DNA from 3 places in the Exiguobacterium sp. 17-1 genome. Region 3 is predicted to be linked to each of the others. Evidence: riboswitches for the same ligand, from Rfam matches in the RefSeq annotation. Region 3 holds a riboswitch; each other region holds the start of a gene.
The links. Region 3 has a riboswitch for S-adenosylmethionine ahead of MUN34_RS12760 (Na+/H+ antiporter NhaC family protein). Riboswitches for the same ligand answer to the same signal wherever they lie in the genome.

Region 1: linked by a shared signal. The riboswitch ahead of MUN34_RS13600 (amino acid permease) and the one ahead of MUN34_RS12760 (Na+/H+ antiporter NhaC family protein) in region 3 are both predicted to bind S-adenosylmethionine.
Region 2: linked by a shared signal. The riboswitch ahead of MUN34_RS00410 (alpha/beta hydrolase) and the one ahead of MUN34_RS12760 (Na+/H+ antiporter NhaC family protein) in region 3 are both predicted to bind S-adenosylmethionine.

The regions. Positions count from the first base shown of each region.
Region 1 covers NZ_JALIGJ010000005.1:182,284-188,243, reverse strand. Annotated here, with positions in the region: gene MUN34_RS13610 (ketopantoate reductase family protein) at 1-662, shown strand, start outside; gene MUN34_RS13605 (polysaccharide pyruvyl transferase family protein) at 856-2,274, shown strand; SAM riboswitch class I at 2,383-2,484, shown strand; gene MUN34_RS13600 (amino acid permease) at 2,566-3,966, shown strand; gene mmuM (homocysteine S-methyltransferase) at 3,941-4,873, shown strand; gene MUN34_RS13590 (MarR family winged helix-turn-helix transcriptional regulator) at 5,176-5,598, opposite strand; gene MUN34_RS13585 (CBS domain-containing protein) at 5,785-5,960, shown strand, end outside.
Region 2 covers NZ_JALIGJ010000001.1:70,459-76,418, forward strand. Annotated here, with positions in the region: gene MUN34_RS00395 (type B 50S ribosomal protein L31) at 1-50, shown strand, start outside; gene MUN34_RS00400 (DedA family protein) at 86-736, opposite strand; gene MUN34_RS00405 (thymidine kinase) at 914-1,534, shown strand; gene MUN34_RS00410 (alpha/beta hydrolase) at 1,604-2,362, opposite strand; SAM riboswitch class I at 2,425-2,528, opposite strand; SAM riboswitch class I at 2,777-2,880, shown strand; gene MUN34_RS00415 (methionine ABC transporter ATP-binding protein) at 2,967-3,998, shown strand; gene MUN34_RS00420 (methionine ABC transporter permease) at 3,988-4,638, shown strand; gene MUN34_RS00425 (MetQ/NlpA family ABC transporter substrate-binding protein) at 4,673-5,494, shown strand; gene MUN34_RS00430 (M20 family metallopeptidase) at 5,522-5,960, shown strand, end outside.
Region 3 covers NZ_JALIGJ010000005.1:12,148-18,107, reverse strand. Annotated here, with positions in the region: gene MUN34_RS12770 (aldo/keto reductase) at 1-455, opposite strand, end outside; gene MUN34_RS12765 (hypothetical protein) at 615-815, shown strand; gene MUN34_RS12760 (Na+/H+ antiporter NhaC family protein) at 859-2,166, opposite strand; SAM riboswitch class I at 2,245-2,348, opposite strand; gene MUN34_RS12755 (metal ABC transporter solute-binding protein, Zn/Mn family) at 2,417-3,370, opposite strand; gene MUN34_RS12750 (alpha/beta hydrolase) at 3,547-4,506, shown strand; gene MUN34_RS12745 (histidine phosphatase family protein) at 4,558-5,148, shown strand; gene MUN34_RS12740 (YwpF-like family protein) at 5,145-5,630, opposite strand; gene MUN34_RS12735 (hypothetical protein) at 5,773-5,960, shown strand, end outside.

The DNA of each region.
Region 1 (5,960 bases), 170 kb from region 3:
AAGATATCGAACCTTTTGTTTCGGAACATACATATATCCTGCCGCTTTTAAATGGCATGTCACATCTGAAACAGTTAGTGGACCGGTTCGGAGAACAGCGTGTGCTGGGCGGACTCTGCTTTATTGAATCGACACTTGATGCACAAGGGCATATCCTTCAGACAAGTCCGTCACACCATCTGTTATTTGGTCCATTGCCGGGAACATGCACAGACCGCTTGGAAGAATTGAAACAGCATTTGACCGGAACAGCAGCTCCAATCAACTATTCAGATACAATCACCCGCGATATGTGGAATAAGTATCTGTTCATCACGACGTTTTCCGGTGTGACATCGCTCTTCCGCTCAGCAATTGGTCCAATTCGTTCGCGGGAGGAAGGGATGACGATGATTCGCCGCCTGGCAACGGAAGCCAAAGAAGCAATGGAACGGCAAGGCGCCGTATTCAGTGATGAGATTGAGCAGGTACAACAGCAACAGATCGCACAAATGGCTGAAACGATGAAATCCTCCTTACAACGTGATATGGAGAAAGGCAGCGAAGTCGAGTCGGCCCATCTATTCGGAACACTTCTTTCGAAAGACGGGCCGACGCAGGTGTTGTTACCGGCAATTTATGCGAATCTCGAAATTTATCGTTTATCTAGAAAAGACGTTTAACTAGTTTCTATATAGGGAATATTTATCAGGCTGTATTTAGTTTTTTATAATCCGCAATAATGTGTAATTTTCAGCTATTCGTTGACTTGCTGAATTGCATTCAACTATTCTTGAAAAGACAAGATGGTTAAAAACCAAAATATATTTTATATTTTTTAAAATGAAAACAGAAGCGAGAGGGGAATTATTTTACATGAAACGTATTATTATCCGTGCGGGTATGACACCGTTTGAACAGTTCGACGCAGAATATTTGATGAAGCATAACTCAATCGGAGGGAACGTCGGAAACCTGATTTATCAATACAGTATTTTCCGCACCTTGATGACAGAGGGCACGACGATTACACCAGATTACTACTACTATGAAGAAGAGCGTGCAGATGAGATCAACGCGAACTTCGATCTATATGTCATCCCACTCGCTGACGCATTCCGTAAAGAATTCGTTCCGACACTTCGTAAATATACAAAATTGATTAAAAAATTAAAGATTCCGGTCGTCGTCATCGGCGTCGGTTTACGCGCACCGTTTGAGGCGAATTTAAACGACGGTTTCTCATTCGATGAAGATGTTAAAGCGTTTGTCAGCGCAGTCCTAGAGCGCTCAAGCATGCTTGGACTTCGCGGCGAAATCACATCAAAATACTTGACGCGTCTTGGTTTCCGCGAAGGAATCGATCACAAAGTCATCGGTTGCCCGTCGATGTATGCATTTGGTCGTGACTTGAAAATTCGTGAAACGAACATCACAAAAGATTCGATGATCGGTGTCAACTCGTCACGTCTCGCACCACAAAACGTCCTTAACTTCATCACACGCGGAATGGAAGAGTACCCGAACCATTACTTCATCCCGCAATGGATGAAAGAGTTACGTTTGACGTACACAGGCACACATCCGATTGCTGACTTATCTGTCACGAACTATCCGGTCAAAATGTCGGATCCGACTTACATGAACGACCGTGTCCGCTTCTTCTTGAATGCACAGACATGGATCGACTTTTTAAAAGAAGCTGACTTCAGCTTCGGAGCACGTCTTCACGGTAACATTACGGCAACACTTGCCGGAACACCAAGTATCCTGATTCCGAAAGATGCACGGATGCGTGAATTAACGGATTATCACCAATTGACACACATCTGGGCAAATGACATCACAGACAGCACACGTTTGTCAGATGTAATTGAGTCGGCTGACTTCCAGAGTCCAACACGTGTTCAAGCACGTAACTTCGATAACTTCGTTGATTTCTTGAACACAAATGATTTAGAGCACATTTATAAAGAAACGAACTACCCTGAGAACGTTCCGTTTGACCGTGAAATGGCAAAAGCAGAGTTGCTCCCAGTCGTTAAACCAATCACAGGAATTAGTATCGAAGAAGCTGTTTCACGTTTTGAATCATACTTCCCAGCAGAAGAGCAAAAAATCGTGGCAGCTCAAAAACGCGATAAAGCAAAAATGGCTGAAAAAGATAAAAAAATCAAATCGCTTCAAGGCAAGTTGAACAGTCAAACAAAAGAAATGAAGCATCAACAAGGCACATTGAACCGGAAAGCGGTTCGGATGGCATTGAAGACAGCTGATTTGTTTGCGAAGAAATAAACCACGGACGTCTTATACCATTTTGGTGTAAGGCGTTTTTTTTACATGATAAATTCTGAATTGTGTTGACAATTCAAAACAGGGTTGGTACTGTTATGAAAAATTACATTCTTATCCAGAGAGGTGGAGGGACTGGCCCTTTGAAGCCTCAGCAACAGGTCGAAAGATACTGTGCTAATTCCTGCGGGTGTCGTACCCGATCGATAAGCTTCTTTTGATTGTCGACCGACGCACCCATGTATGTGGGTGCGTTTTTTTATTTTATGAGAGAAAGAGGAGTGTGGAGTAGCAATGAAAGAAGGAACGTTTCGTCGGAAAATGGAATCCCGGCATATCGTCATGCTGTCACTTGGCGGTGTCATCGGGACGGGATTATTTTTAAGTACAGGTTATACGCTGGAGCAGGCGGGGCGTGTCGGAACGATTTTATCGTACTTGGTCGGAGCGCTTGCCGTATATCTCGTCATGCTGTGTTTGGGAGAGTTAGCAGTACATATGCCGGAAACTGGCGCCTTTCATAGTTATGCGACGAAGTACATCGGATCCGGAACCGGTTATACGGTGGCATGGCTCTACTGGTTGACGTGGACGGTCGCCCTCGGGTCGGAATTCACGGCAGCCGGCTTGTTGATGCAACGCTGGTTCCCGGACGTTCCGGTCTGGCTGTTCAGCGCGCTATTCGTCGTTATGATTTTAGGAATCAATGTCTTGACGGTTCGGTTGTTCGCAGAAGTCGAATTTTGGTTTTCCGCCGTCAAGGTGCTGACGATTTTAGTGTTCATCGTCCTGGGGACAGCGGCGATCGTCGGATTTTTACCGCTTGCCGATGGATCGCAGGCTCCGATGCTTGCTCCTTTGACGGAGGGTGGACTGTTTCCAAACGGAGCATTCGCCATCTTGATGACCATGCTCGCGGTCAACTTTGCCTATTCCGGAACAGAGTTGATCGGGATTGCGGCAGGTGAAGCCGTTGATCCGAAACGAACGGTGCCGCTGGCCATTCGAACGACTGTCTTCCGGCTGGTGCTATTTTTTGTCGGAACGATCATTGTGCTCGCGATTCTTTTACCAAACGACTCAAAAGGAGTGCTCGAAAGTCCGTTCGTTGCCGTGTTCGAACGGATCGGTCTCCCGTTTGCAGCCGACATCATGAACTTCGTCATCCTGACGGCGATTTTGTCGGCAGCGAACTCCGGTCTGTATGCCGCTTCACGGATGTTATGGTCTTTATCCGATCAACGGATGATTACGCCGTTCTTTTCTAAATTAAATGCAAGCGGAGTCCCGACACGTGCCGTTCTCTTCAGTATGATCGGTGGTCTGCTTGCCTTATTTTCCAGTGTCTATGCCCCGGGTTCCGTCTACATTGCTCTTGTCTCGATCTCGGGACTGGCAGTCGTCGTCGTCTGGATGAGCATCAGTGCCTCACAGTTCATGTTCCGCAAACGGTATCTGCAAGAGGGACATGATGTCAGCGATTTGGTCTACCGGACGCCCTGGTATCCGTTTGTACCGATTTTATCTTTTTTGATGTGCCTGGCTTCTTTAATCGGCATCGCCTTTGATCCGACGCAACGGGTCGCCCTTTATTTTGGTGTTCCTTTTATCGCAGTCTGTTACATCATTCATCATCTAACGAAAACATCATGGAAACGGAGTGTGGAAGATGTCAAAGAACAACAATCCAGTTGAGGAATTATTAAAAAAACAGCCTTATATTTTATTGGACGGAGCATTAGCGACGGAACTCGAGCGTCACGGGAGTAATCTCGACGACCCGCTGTGGTCGGCACGGGTCCTGCTTGAAGAACCGGAACAGATTCACCGGGTCCATGCGGATTATTTTAAGATTGGAGCAGATTGTGCCATTACGTCGAGTTATCAAGCAAGTGTCACCGGATTCGGCAGTCGGGGAATTAAAGAAGGGGAAGCGGTTGAACTGATCAAACAAACGGTGTACCTGGCACAACAGGCGCGTGCGGAAACCGGACAGGCAGCGGATCACGCTCTGATTGCAGGATCGATTGGTCCTTATGGTGCCTACTTATCGGACGGATCTGAGTATGTCGGTCATTACGGAGTCGACGATGCGCAGCTCGAAGCATTTCACCGTCCACGGCTTGAAGCGTTGATTGAAGCAGGGGCGGACGTGTTAGCATTTGAGACGATTCCGTCCTTGCAGGAAGCAAAAGTGCTGTTCCGACTGCTCGAAGAATTTCCGGAACAATCGGCCTGGCTCGCTTTTTCCCTGCGTGACGCAACACATATCAGTGAAGGAACGCCGTTAAGTGAGTGTATCGAGGCGTTAGGGGAGCATCCACAACTGGCAGCAATCGGCGCAAACTGTTTTCCGGCATCGATCGCGACGGAGTTCATCACGACATTAAAACAACTGACCGATGTGCCGATCATCGTTTATCCGAATTCCGGTGAACAGTATGATCCGGTCAGCAAGACCTGGTCCGGTGAAGCGGTGTGCACGGCGTTTGAAGACATTGCCCCGGAGTGGTATGCGGCAGGTGCCCGGTTGATTGGTGGATGTTGCCGCACGACACCGGAGCAGATTGAGCGGATTCAACAGAAGGTGACAATTGCTTAACCGGCAGTCATGTCTGATGAAGAACAAAAGGGATTGACTCAAAAAGGAACCACTCTTTCTTTCACGCACTTTCCTCAGGCGAGACACAAGCCAGCTTTCCTGCCCTATCCAGGCAGGGAAGCTGGTCTTGTTTGTCTCTGACAGCGCAAGCAGGCTTGCGCTTTTTCCTGTAGGAGTAGCATGAAACGGGTGGTTCCTTTTAAACGAGACGAGGGTGACAGAATTGTAATCTGCCACCCTCGTCTTTGTAGAGACTAACTTTTGAATCAGCCGTTATACTGATCGTTCGTATTTGCAAGAACTCACCGTTCCCGTAATGCTTGGTTAAATTGTTTCAGCAATCGGCCAAATGATTCGGCATCTTCATCCGGCCAGTCGTTTACTAGTCGTTCGATACTCGTTAAACGGGCCGTCCGGTAAATCTCGAGCTCCTGTTGACCATAATCTGTGATGTTGTAAAAGAAGGCCCGGCCGTCTGTCGGGTCTTTTATTTTTTCAACTAATTTTTTCTGATCGAGCGCAGCCGCTTGCCGGCTGACGGTCGAGACGTCAAGTTGTAACTCACGGGCAAGGGTTTTGACACCGACTTGACCAGAATCCGATAACTGGCGCAAGAGTAAATAGGAAGCACGGTCCAAGTTCCGATTATCCGCCGTCGCCGTCGTTAGACGACGAATAAGAATCGCCAGTTCCAGTTCGATTGTTTCCAGGGATTGATTCGACATATTGTCACCTCTCATTAGCATTCATTGCCCTCATCATTACGCACAGGCTGTCCTCTGTCAATCAAAGGCAGGCTTCTTGACAGGGTTATAGTTGTATTATACAATCATAAATGTTATTTAATTGTGTCGTGAAACTTATTGTTATGAACTTATTTTAATTACAGCGTCTGATGAAGGAGAATTCCGATGAAAGCTTATCAATCGATGAAAGAAACCGTCATTACAGTCAATGAAGAGGATACGATCCGGACGGTAGTGGAACGTTTTATCACTTCCGGTATCAGTGGAGTCCCGGTCGTCAACGGCCAGCAGGAAGTCGTCGGCTATATCAGTGACGGGGATATCATGCGGGCTATCGGCAA
Region 2 (5,960 bases), on a different contig from region 3:
CTGCAGACGGTCGTGTCGATCGCTTCAACAAAAAATACGGCCGCAAGTAATTGCGACTTCAGTATTAAAAAACAGCCTGTCTCCATCACTGGAGCAGGCTGTTTTTGTATAGACAGAACTTAGTACGGTACGCCAGATACGTTCTTAAGACGAAAGAGAGTCCGATTCCACCGGCAGCACCAATCAGATACGGGAGTGTATCCGGATTATTTGCAAAATGTTCCATGAGCAGACTGAAGGAAAAATGACGACCCAGGAAATAACCTGCCCCTAAAAAGATGCTGATCCAAATTAAAGCACCGGTATAAGCATAAGTAACGAAAATCCGGAACGGCATTTTCGAGACACCGGCAAAAAAAGCAGAGAGTTGACGGAGTCCGGGTATGTAATAACCGATAATGAGGACGGTTTTTCCGTAACGTAAAAATCCGGCTTCCGCTTTGAAAATATGTTTTTCAGAAATCCGTAACTTCGGAGCCATTCGATGCAATAATGGCATTCCGAGCTTTAGACCGAGGACATAGCTGATTGTCATACCGATACAGCTGCCGGCATAGGCAGCAAGAATCGTTCCGGCAAGCGGTAAATCACCATGGTGCATCCAGAATCCTGACATGACGAGTAATGTCTCGTCCGGAACAGGAAGACCAACGATTCCGCCGGCCAGCAGAACGGCGAGTCCGAACGCTCCATATTGGTGGAGGACTTCATGTAATATATGATGAATCGGAGTCACCTTCCTTCAAAGAAACTTCTCTTTCAGTGTACAGGAAATACATACCAGTTGAAATGAGAAGATGAAGAAAGTGGGGAATTTGGCACGGGTTTTTGATTTTTAGAAGTCAATCCTTTTTCTCAATTTAGATTCGGGCTATACTCGTTAAAGTGACTAATTTAGAGGACGGTGTTTACGATGATGCATGTGATCAATCAATATGGTTGGATTGAAGTGATTTGTGGAAGCATGTTTTCCGGCAAATCAGAAGAACTGATCCGTCGTGTCAGACGGGCACAGTATGGAAAGTTACCGGTTCAGGTGTTCAAGCCGGCAATCGATGACCGGTACCACGAGGAGCATGTCGTGTCGCACGTCGGCAATTCCGTCATCGCGATTCCGATGGCGACGAGTCGTGATGTCTATGCAGCAGTGGCGGAAGAAACACAAATCGTCGCCATTGACGAAGTTCAATTCTTTGACGACGAAATCGTCGCGGTCATCGAAGCACTGGCTCAAGATGGCAAACGCGTCATTTGTGCAGGACTCGATCAAGACTTTCGGGCGGAGCCATTCGGCAAGATGCCCGAATTGTTGGCACGTGCAGAATTCGTGACGAAATTACAGGCGATTTGTCTGTCGTGCGGAGATCCGGCATCGCGGACACAACGATTGATTGACGGGAAACCCGCAAACTACAATGATCCAATCATTTTGGTCGGGGCGTCTGAATCCTATGAACCACGTTGCCGCCATTGTCATCAAGTACCGGGCAAACCACAACCGTTACAGGAATGGAAAAAACAACAGCAGAATTGAGCATATCCGATTTGAAAAAGCGAACGATTCCTGGCAGTGAGGCCAAAGAATCGTTCGCTTTTTTTTATATCAACCGGTCCGTGTCAACTGGCTGAACTGCTCGACGAATCGTAAGGTTTCCCGAACAATTGTCTTTTGATCATAATCGAGTGTCGCAACATGGTACGAGTCAAGCAGACAATAACTGCGTTTATCCGCTGTGCCAATCGTCCGGTACAAATAATCCGAACAGGTTGGCGGGACGACGTGATCCTCGGCAGAATATAAAATAAGTGTCGGAATTTGAATCGTTGCTAAGTGTGGTCGCGTCTCATCGATGAGTCGCAACAGTTCTGAAGCGCAGACGGCGGGGACAAGATCATAGATGATTTCAAAAGCCGATTGTTTGATATCAGGGACACTTTCCGGAAGATAGACCGGACAATCGGTGAACGACAAGGCTTCGTAAGCAGGGACAGCCAAGGCGGCGTTGATGGTGATGATTCCTGCGACCGGGAGACCTTCAGCGGCGAGCGACAGGGCAAGTGTCGCGCCCATCGATTGTCCGACGATGAAGATTGATTCACACCGTGCGGCCAATTGTTCGAAGCCGTCACGTAAGCTCTGTTTCCAGTCGTCTGCCATCGTCGTTTCGAATTCCCGTACATCCGTCCCGTGACCGTGCAGGCGAGGCGCATAGACGGAGAAGCCATGTTCTGCGAACTGTTCTCCTACAGCCCGAACACTTTGCGGTGTTGCGTTAAAACCATGACAGAGCAAAATGCCGACGGATCCGCGTCCTAAGGAAAAGGCTTCTGCACCCGGTATAACAGGATAAACCATACTCATCATCTCGTCCTCCATTTCAAAAATAAAAACCCGTTTGGCTTTGGACGCAAACGAGTTTCTCGTGTGTATCATCCAAAGCAGCCGCTTTGCTGGTCGGAGCACCTTGCATAGTAGCAGGTTGCCGTGGAGTCCTAGAGCCAGGTCTCTCGTCCACTCTTGATATATCGTATAGGAATTGTCGGATTAATCATTGAGAAGATAATAGCATTGACGGAAATGAATTGTCAAACTCTCTTTAATGGCATCAAAATTTATGCAAGAATCCGGTTTGTCCCGGTACAACAATCGATATGGGTCATATGGTTTATTTTTGAAAATATGGTTGACCTTTAAAAGATCTTTCTGTAGTGTAAAAATTAGTTTTACGACATAAGTTCAACCGGCAACAACACACATACGAATTTCATACCGCAACACTTATCCAGAGAGGTGGAGGGACTGGCCCTACGAAACCTCGGCAACAGACTCATTATGAGCACTGTGCCAATTCCATCAGACAATTGTCTGAGAGATGAGTCGAGTGGATTCTGCCATTGTGCGGATCCAGGTCTCTTCTTGTTTCTTAAGAAGAGACCTTTTTTGTATTTTGAAGGGGGAAAAAGTGGTGATTACATTCAAAAATGTAAAAAAAATCTATGAAACAAATGACCAATCGATCGCTGCGTTGAACGGAGTGGATCTCGAAATCCGAAAAGGCGAAATCTTTGGTGTCATCGGTTTCAGCGGAGCCGGGAAAAGTTCCTTATTACGATGCGTCAACCTGCTCGAACGGCCGACATCCGGCAGCGTGACGGTCGATGGACAAGATTTGACAACCCTCTCGGCGAAGCAGCTGCGGGAGGCAAAACAACATATCGGAATGATCTTTCAGCATTTCAACCTGCTGGATTCGAATACAGTGTTTGCGAATGTCGCAAAACCGCTTGTCTTAAAAGGTGTCAAAAAAGAGGAAGTCAACCGGCGGGTCAGCGAACTACTGGACTTCGTCGATTTGGCAGATAAGGCCGATCATTATCCGGATCAGTTATCGGGCGGACAGAAACAACGGGTCGGAATCGCCCGGGCACTCGCGACCCAGCCGTCGGTCCTGTTGTGTGACGAGGCGACATCCGCCCTCGATCCCCAGACGACGCAACACATATTACGCCTGTTGAAACAGATTAATCAGGAATACGGCATCACGATTTTACTGATTACCCATGAGATGGGTGTCATCCGTGAGATTTGTGACCGTGTCGCCGTCATCGAAGCCGGTCAGCTGATTGAATCGGGTACCGTGTTCGATGTCTTCTCGAATCCACAGACGGCAACGGCAAAAAACTTCGTCCGCTCCGTCATGCAGGATGAAATTCCGGCATCGGTTCAAACCGTCATCGATCAACGGGATGCCGGACATCACATCTACAAAATCAACTTCCTCGGGGCAGGGACGGGGCAACCGCTCTTATCGCAAGTCGCGAAACGGTTTGATGTCGATCTCAACATCCTGCACGGTAGCATCACGGAACTGCAAAACATTCCGTTCGGCAGTCTGCTCGTTGAACTGATCGGCGACGCGACGGAAATCAAACGGGCATTGCATTACATTCATCAGTCGGATGTCGTCGTCGAGGAGGTGCTCGCGGATGTTAGTTAATTACACAGATATTTGGAATGCATTCCTGCAGACGTTGACGATGGTCGGACTGTCGTTACTTTTCTCGACATTAATCGGTTTACCGCTCGGCATTCTGCTCGTCGTCACACGTAAAGGGGCGTTGCTTGAACAAATTCCTTTCTTCAATGTCTTAAGCGGCATCGTCAACATCTTCCGGTCCGTCCCGTTCATTATCCTGCTCGTCGCGATCATTCCGCTGACACGCTTGATTGTCGGATCGTCGATCGGGACGCAGGCAGCCATCGTTCCGCTTGTTTTTTACGCGGCACCGTACATCGCCCGATTGATCGAAAGTTCATTACTGGAAGTCGATACCGGTGTCTTGGAGGCGGCAGAAGCGATGGGGGCGACACCGTTGCAGACAATTTTCCGCTTCCTGTTGCCGGAAGCCCTCAGCTCGCTGGTTCTGAACTTGACGATTGCGACGATCGGCTTAATCGGTGCATCGGCGATGGCCGGAGCGATCGGTGGTGGCGGACTGGGTGACTTAGCGATCACCTACGGCTACCAACGGTTTGATACGACCGTCATGATCATCACGGTCGGGATACTCGTGATTCTTGTTCAAGGGTTACAGACGACAGGTAATCTGTTGGCACGGAAAATTCGGAGACATTAAAAAAAACATAGAGCAGATAAGGGAGAGATGGATGATGAAAAAAGGTTTAGCGATTGGTGCAGCATTAACGACGGTATTATTTGCGGGATGTGCCGCTTCCGGAGAAGAAGATCAAAAAACGGTCAAGCTTGGCGTCAGCGGTTCTGATACACAAGTTTGGGAATATGTCGCGAAAAAAGCGAAGAAAGAGGGGATTACGATTGAGCTCGTTAAGTTCTCCGACTACGTCCAGCCGAACCTGGCCCTGGCAGAAGGTGAGATTGATGCGAACTCTTTCCAGACCGTGTCTTACTTCAACGCTTTCAAAAAGGAACATAAGTTAAAGCTGTCGCCAATCGCGACGACAGTGATTGCACCGATGGGGATTTATTCGGATAAGGTCAAGGACGTCAAAGACATTCCGGTCGGTGGGAAGATTGCCGTCCCGAACGAGGCGACCAATATGGGCCGGGCACTGCTGCTGTTGCAGGAAGCAGGCTTGATCAAGCTACCGGACGACTTTGATGGCAATGGATCCGTCGATAAGATCGTCGAGAATCCGAAAAAACTGAAGATTGTCCCGGTTGTCGCCGGACAGACACCACGCGTCCTACCGGATGTATCGGCTTCGATCATCAATAACGGAATCGCCGTCGATGCAGGCTTCAACCCGATCAAGGATTCGATTCTTCATGAAAACGAGACGGCGAAGCCGTACATCAACATCATCGCAACCCGGACGGAAGATAAGGATAAAAAAACATTGAAGAAAATCGCTTCACTCTACCAGCAGGACGATGTCGCGGCCTTCATCAAAAAAGAGTACAAAGGCAGCACGATTCCGACGTTCGTCCCGCTCAGTGACATCGGGGAATAACTAAAAATCCAAAGGAGCGTGACCAAAATGACCATTCAGACGATACGGGAAAACTTGATTCAAACGATTGAACAGGACATTGAACAAAAACGTGAGTCTTATCTCGAGACGAGCCACCGGATTCATGCGACACCTGAAATTGGCAACGAAGAATATTTTGCGTCACGTCATCATGCCGAACGCCTGACGGCAGAAGGGTTCACGGTTGAGCTCGGTGTCGCGGGACACGATACAGCCTTCCTTGCCCGAAAGATCTCGGACAAACCGGGGGCGACCATCGCATTTCTCGCTGAATATGACGCGTTACCCGGAATCGGTCACGCGTGCGGGCACAATATCATCGGGACGACGAGTGTCGCAGCGGCGATTGCCGTCAGTAAAGTCCTTGATGAAGTCGGTGGCAGTGTCGTCGTCCTCGGGACACCGGCGGAAGAAGGCGGACCAAACGGCAGTGCGAAAGGAAGTT
Region 3 (5,960 bases):
GTCATTAATCCTTCTTCAGCAAGTGTATCAAGGTGATGTTCTTTAAAGTTCGATACACCGATTGCTTTAATCTTTCCGGCTTCGTAAAGCTCAACCATGGCTTTCCAGGCTTCGATATATCCTTCAACCGGCCAGTGGATCAGATAGAGATCAAGGTAGTCGGTCTCAAGACGTTCCAGTGACTCTGCGAAGGCTTCTTTAGTTCGTCCGGCACGAATATCATCGTTCCATACTTTAGACGTTAAGAAGAGATCTTCACGGTTCACGCCGCTTTCTTTAATTCCTTTGGCAACACCACGTTCGTTTTTGTAAACGGCAGCCGTATCAATATGACGGTAACCGACACGAATGGCTTCTGCGACGGCAGCCGGTGCTTCCGTCTCTTCATCGACTTGCCAGACACCGAATCCGATTTGTGGAATTGTGACACCATTTGAAAGTTTTGCGTATTGCATGTGTATACTCCTCCTTTAATGAAACGAGAATATGGAATTGCTCGTTTAGTTTAGCATGAACAAGCAAGAACGTCCGTTTCAACGCTCAAGGGAGGAAAAAGCCGGTTAGAAAGCGAAAAGAGGAGGGTAAATCCCTAGAGGGAAAGAGGTGTATTTTGTATGAAACGAGCTGTTAAAAACGTACCAAAAGGTGTATGGGCCGGTATCGCGGCACTGTTGGGGGCGCAAGCGACATTCTTGTTCCTCGGTGCCCGGAAGACTGGGCGTAATCCGTGGGTTTGGGGAGGCGCTGGACTAATTCAGTTCCCGCTTCCGGCGATTGCGTATTTCATTCTCAACCGCCAAGACCAGAAAAAATAAGTCAATACAAGACCCGTCGCAAAAGCGACGGGTCTTGTATTTTTTACGAAACATTTTTTTTACGCACATCAGCTGTTTTTCGACGCGGGAAGCCGAAGACGATGGCAAGAGATCCGCAAACGAAAAGCAGGAACGGATAAAACAGATAGGGAATCAGTTCCGGGGAAGCCGTTTTCGTTAATTCCGCTGCAATCAGCAACTGGGCTCCGTAAGGGATAATTCCTTGGATACCGCACGAGAAGATGTCGAGAATACTGGCGGATTTCTTCCGATCAATATCATACGTATCGGCGATTTCCGCAGCGAGTGGTCCGGCGACAAGAATCGAAATCGTATTGTTCGCTGTCGCGAGATTCGTTGCACTGACGAGTGCCGCCATACTGAATTCCGCACCGCGGCGTTGTGAGATTTTCCGCGTCAGCGTTTCTTTCAGGTAAGCAATCCCGCCGTTAAAGGTGATTAGGCTGACGAGTCCGCCCATTAATAACGTCAAAATCGAAATTTCTGCCATCCCCATCAATCCTTCAGACATCGACAGGACGAAGCCGCTTAAGCCGAAGCTTCCGTCAATCATACCGATGATTCCCGTCAAAACGGTTCCGCCGACTAAGACGAGGATGACGTTGACACCAAACAAGGCGAGGACGATGACAGACAGATACGGAATCAATTTATAAAACTCAAACGCTTTTGCTTCGACGACGTCTCCTGTACCTGAGACGAAAGCCAAGATGATGACCGTCAGGATTGCTGCCGGCAAGACGATCATGAAGTTGGTTCGGAATTTATCGCGCATGTTGGTTTTTTGCGTCCGTACCGCTGCAATCGTTGTATCGGAAATGAACGACAAGTTATCGCCGAACATTGCACCACCGACGACAGCTGCTGCGGCAATTGCGACATTGACACCGGTTGCTTCATGGATTCCGAGAGCAATCGGTGCAAGTGCTGCGATTGTACCGGTGGAAGTACCCATCGCCATCGAGATGAAGGCGGCGATGATGAACAGTCCGCTCATCAAGAGGGACGGGGGTAAAAATGTTAATGATGCATTGACGGTCGCTTCAATTGCGCCGATTGCATCTGCCGTTCCAGAAAAGGCACCGGCGAGTAGGAAGATAAAGACCATAATCATGATGTCCGGATTTCCGGCCCCCGTCGCAATCCGTTCCACGGTTTGATTGATGCTGCCCTTTGTTGTGACCGCCGCAAAAATCAAGGCAATCAAAGCAGCAATCAGAATCGGGAATTTGTAAAAATCATTGTAAAAAATTCCGGCACCGATAAAAAGAACTAAAAAGACAAGCAACGGTAGAAGTGCCCATTTGTTCGGTGTAATCGTCTCGTTCATAAAATCACTCCTTTTCTACGTGTACAAAAAAAGACTCCTTCGCAAGAAAGAAGGAGGTCTTTACTGAAAAAGACGCTCTTCTTATCTCTCAAGCCTCAGCTTGCTGGATTTGGCACAGTACGATTTAATCGTCCGCTGCCGAAACATCATCGGGCCAGTCCCTCCGTCTCTCGCGATAAAAAGAAGTCATTTAATTGTCTGAAATACGTTTTCTACCGTAACGTATCTTTTAATGCATGTCAACACTACTTCACTGCAGTGCTTGTTTGAGTGTCGCTACATTTTCATTCATCAAGTCAAAATAGGAAGTCTTTTGCTGCTCTTTCGTGACGGACTCGAGGTTGTGAATCGTAATCGCTTCCGCTCCGATTTCCTGTTGGATGACACGGGCGACTTTCGGAGAAACCGTTTCTTCGAAAGCGATATACTTCAAGTCGTGTAACTTAGCTTCCTTGACGATCGCCGCCAGTTGCTTTTGCGAAGGCTCGTCCGACGGTGAGATACCGGCAATCGGTAATTGCGAGAAACCGTAGCGTTCTGCTAAATATCCGTAAGCCGCATGTGTGACGAGTAATTCTTTTTTCGATCCCTTATTAACGGCCTGTTGCAGGTTTTGATCAAGATCATCTGCCTGGGTATTGAAGGCGGTGAGATTTTTCTCGAACGCTGCTTTTTTATCAGGTACCTCTTTAGCGAGCGCCGTCGTAATCGATTGCGCCATCACTTTGGCATTGTTCGGATCGAGCCAGACATGCGGGTCAAATTTGCCGTGATCATGTCCTTCTTCCGCATGTTCGCCGGTATGTCCTTCATGCTCATGAAGCGTGGCATTCGCTTCCAGCAGTTCGATTCCTTTGCTGGTCTCGACGAAGCGGACATCGTTGCCTTTAAGACTGGCTTTGATTTTTTTCGAGTACGGCTCAAGCGTCGTCCCGGTTAAGAGGAACAGATCACCTTGTGCGATTTCCGTCAGTTGTTTAGACGTCGGTTCGTACGAATGCGGATCTGCCCCTGGAGGTACGATCATCTGGACGTCGATGTCCGTTCCGCCAATTTCCTTGGCGATGGCCGCAGTAGCGAACGTCGATGTATAGACGCGAAGCTTTTGATTGGTCGCACCTTGATCGGATTCGGAAGAACCGCAGGCGGCAAGGACAGCAGCACTGGCAAAGGCAACCGTGAAAGCAGAAATTAATTTTTTCATATGAATAAAACCTCCAAAAAATATTAAAACGTAATTATTCCGATTTGAACCTTTTCACTATAACGAATCCAAAACGAAGCGTCAAGTACCAGTCGGGGAAGACGTTCGGCTTCTAAATAAATCGGGTAGAAGACTAATAAGATCAGAAATCAAGAGTAAGCTTTGGAGGTGATGAGGTGAAACGGGAAACTGCTTGGCTGATGGGAGGAGCGGCGATCTTGACGACGGCTGCTGCCGGGGCGAGTATCTGGAACAACTACGGTGCTTTATTGCGCTGGACGGAACCGGCCCTTCCGCTGTCGGAAGTCCAACTCGCGCCCCGGACGACTTTGTATAAAACCGTCAATGAACAAGAACTGAAGTTGGATTTATATTATCCACCGGGTGATGGTCCCTTCCCGGTTGCGATTTATGCGCATGGGGGAGCCTTCGTTAGAGGAAATCGGGATGATATCTTTTGCTTTACACCAATTGTGGAACGTTTCTTGGAACTCGGAATCGCAGTTTGCAGCATCGATTATCGGTTGTTTGAGGACGGTAGCTATTTTCCGGATAATCTGGAAGATGTTCGAGATGCGCTGTGTTTCTTAAATCAGGAAGCGGATGATTTACGGATTATGCGGGGACGAATGGTGTTGTGGGGAGACTCGGCCGGTGCCGCGTTAATGCTGACGACGGCACTTGCCCCGATGGAATTCATCGGCGAACAAACAGCCGAACGCCTCCCGTTGATCAGTGGTGTCATTGCCTTGTATCCTCCGACAAATTTTCTCCTGTTCAAGTTCATTCAAACGTGGATTGCCCACATCAAGTTTTATGGGGGAGGGCGGGAAGAATGGCGGGAACTCATGACACGTGTTTCACCGGTAACGCATCTGACAGCGGACTCACCGCCGATCATGTTATTGCACGGAAAAAAAGACCCGATTGTCCCTTTTACACAAGCGCTACATTTTGTTGAAAAAGGAGCCGATGTCGGAGCCGATGTCCGGCTGTTTTCCTTCCCGAACGGCACGCATTCACTGGCGAGCTTTGCTCAAACCGAAAATCCGTTAAAAATCGAACGGTTGCTGGAACGGATTGAAGCGTTCAGCTGTCAGGTCCTGGCTTTGCCACCCCGGGAGACCCTTCATTAAAAAAGAAAACATGATACAATCAGTGATATTTCTTTTGAAGGAGACAGTGAAATGACAGAAATTTGTTTAGTGCGTCATGGTCAGACGGATTGGAATTTAAACGAGCGGATTCAAGGACGGGAGGACATCCCTCTTAATGAAACTGGGCGGTGGCAGGCTGGAATGAGTGCTGCTTACCTGGCAGAAGAAAAATGGGACGTCTTGATTTCGAGCCCCTTATCGCGGGCAGTCGAGACGGCAGAAATCATCGGACGTTCGATCGGACTGGATGTGACGGAGACGGATGAACGGTTGGTTGAACGGGAATTTGGCGTTGCATCTGGACAGCCTGTCGCCGGAATCTACGAAGCCGTTCAAGCGAATGATACGGAGCGTGTACCGGGACTTGAAACCGAACAGGAAATCCAACATCGCGTGTTTTCGGCAATTGAAGAACTGACAGAAAAATATCGAGGACAACGCCTGTTGATCGTCTGTCATTCGCATACGATCAAAGCTGCATTATCCTCGATTGATGGTAGTTTTAGTTACCGGACACCACTTAAGAATGCATGTGCGAACTATATTCGTTTCTCCGATCGGTATGAGATTGACCGGATCAATGTCGCGGATCATATCGTAGATTACACGAAACGTCCTTAAGAAAGAGTCGGATTTTCGTGCAGGTACTGTTTAAATGTTTCTTTCGCGATACTCGTAATGTGGGCACCGCGTTTGGAGCGGCGGTCTTTGTATTCTTGAATCAAGGCTTCACCGGTGAAATGGTCTTCGACGACTTCACGTAAGATGGATTCCGACAAGTCATTTTTCATCATGACCATCTTTCCTTTGAACAGATACGATACCCCTTCACTTAAGGGAGTCGATTCAAGTGGTGTCACAATCATCGCAGCCGGATCATTATCAGGTCGGGAAATCGTAATTTCAATCAAGGCACGTAAATTTTTAGCGAACAACTCGTCGATGATTGTTTGATCATTTTCGAGGACGACAATTTCAGCGACCCACTGTGCCGTCTGATCCGTGCTGACAGTCAGTCCATCTTTGATCGCAACGGGAATCGTTGTATCCCGACCGGATTCATCCATTAGAATACGTAAGGTGCACAATTTAAAGGTTTTCAAGAAAACGCCTCCTTGTTGAATGAACAACAGATTTTCTTCAGTATACCGTGACCGGGCAAACGGTGGGAAAGTTTTAGGGAGGATTTTTTAGTGAACTATGTTTAAATGGAGTTAGAAATTAGAAACAGGAGGACCGTTCATTATGCCGCAAGCACTGATAGGAGTATTAGGAATCATTGGCATCATCTTACTTGCCCATTACATCATCTCGTATTGGCATGCTGAACCAACAGACCGTCCGACACTTGCTTATCGTATAGCGCTCCTGATTGCCTGTTTGCTTCTCGTCAGTGGAAGCGACCACTTAATCAGTATTTTTTATGCGGATTC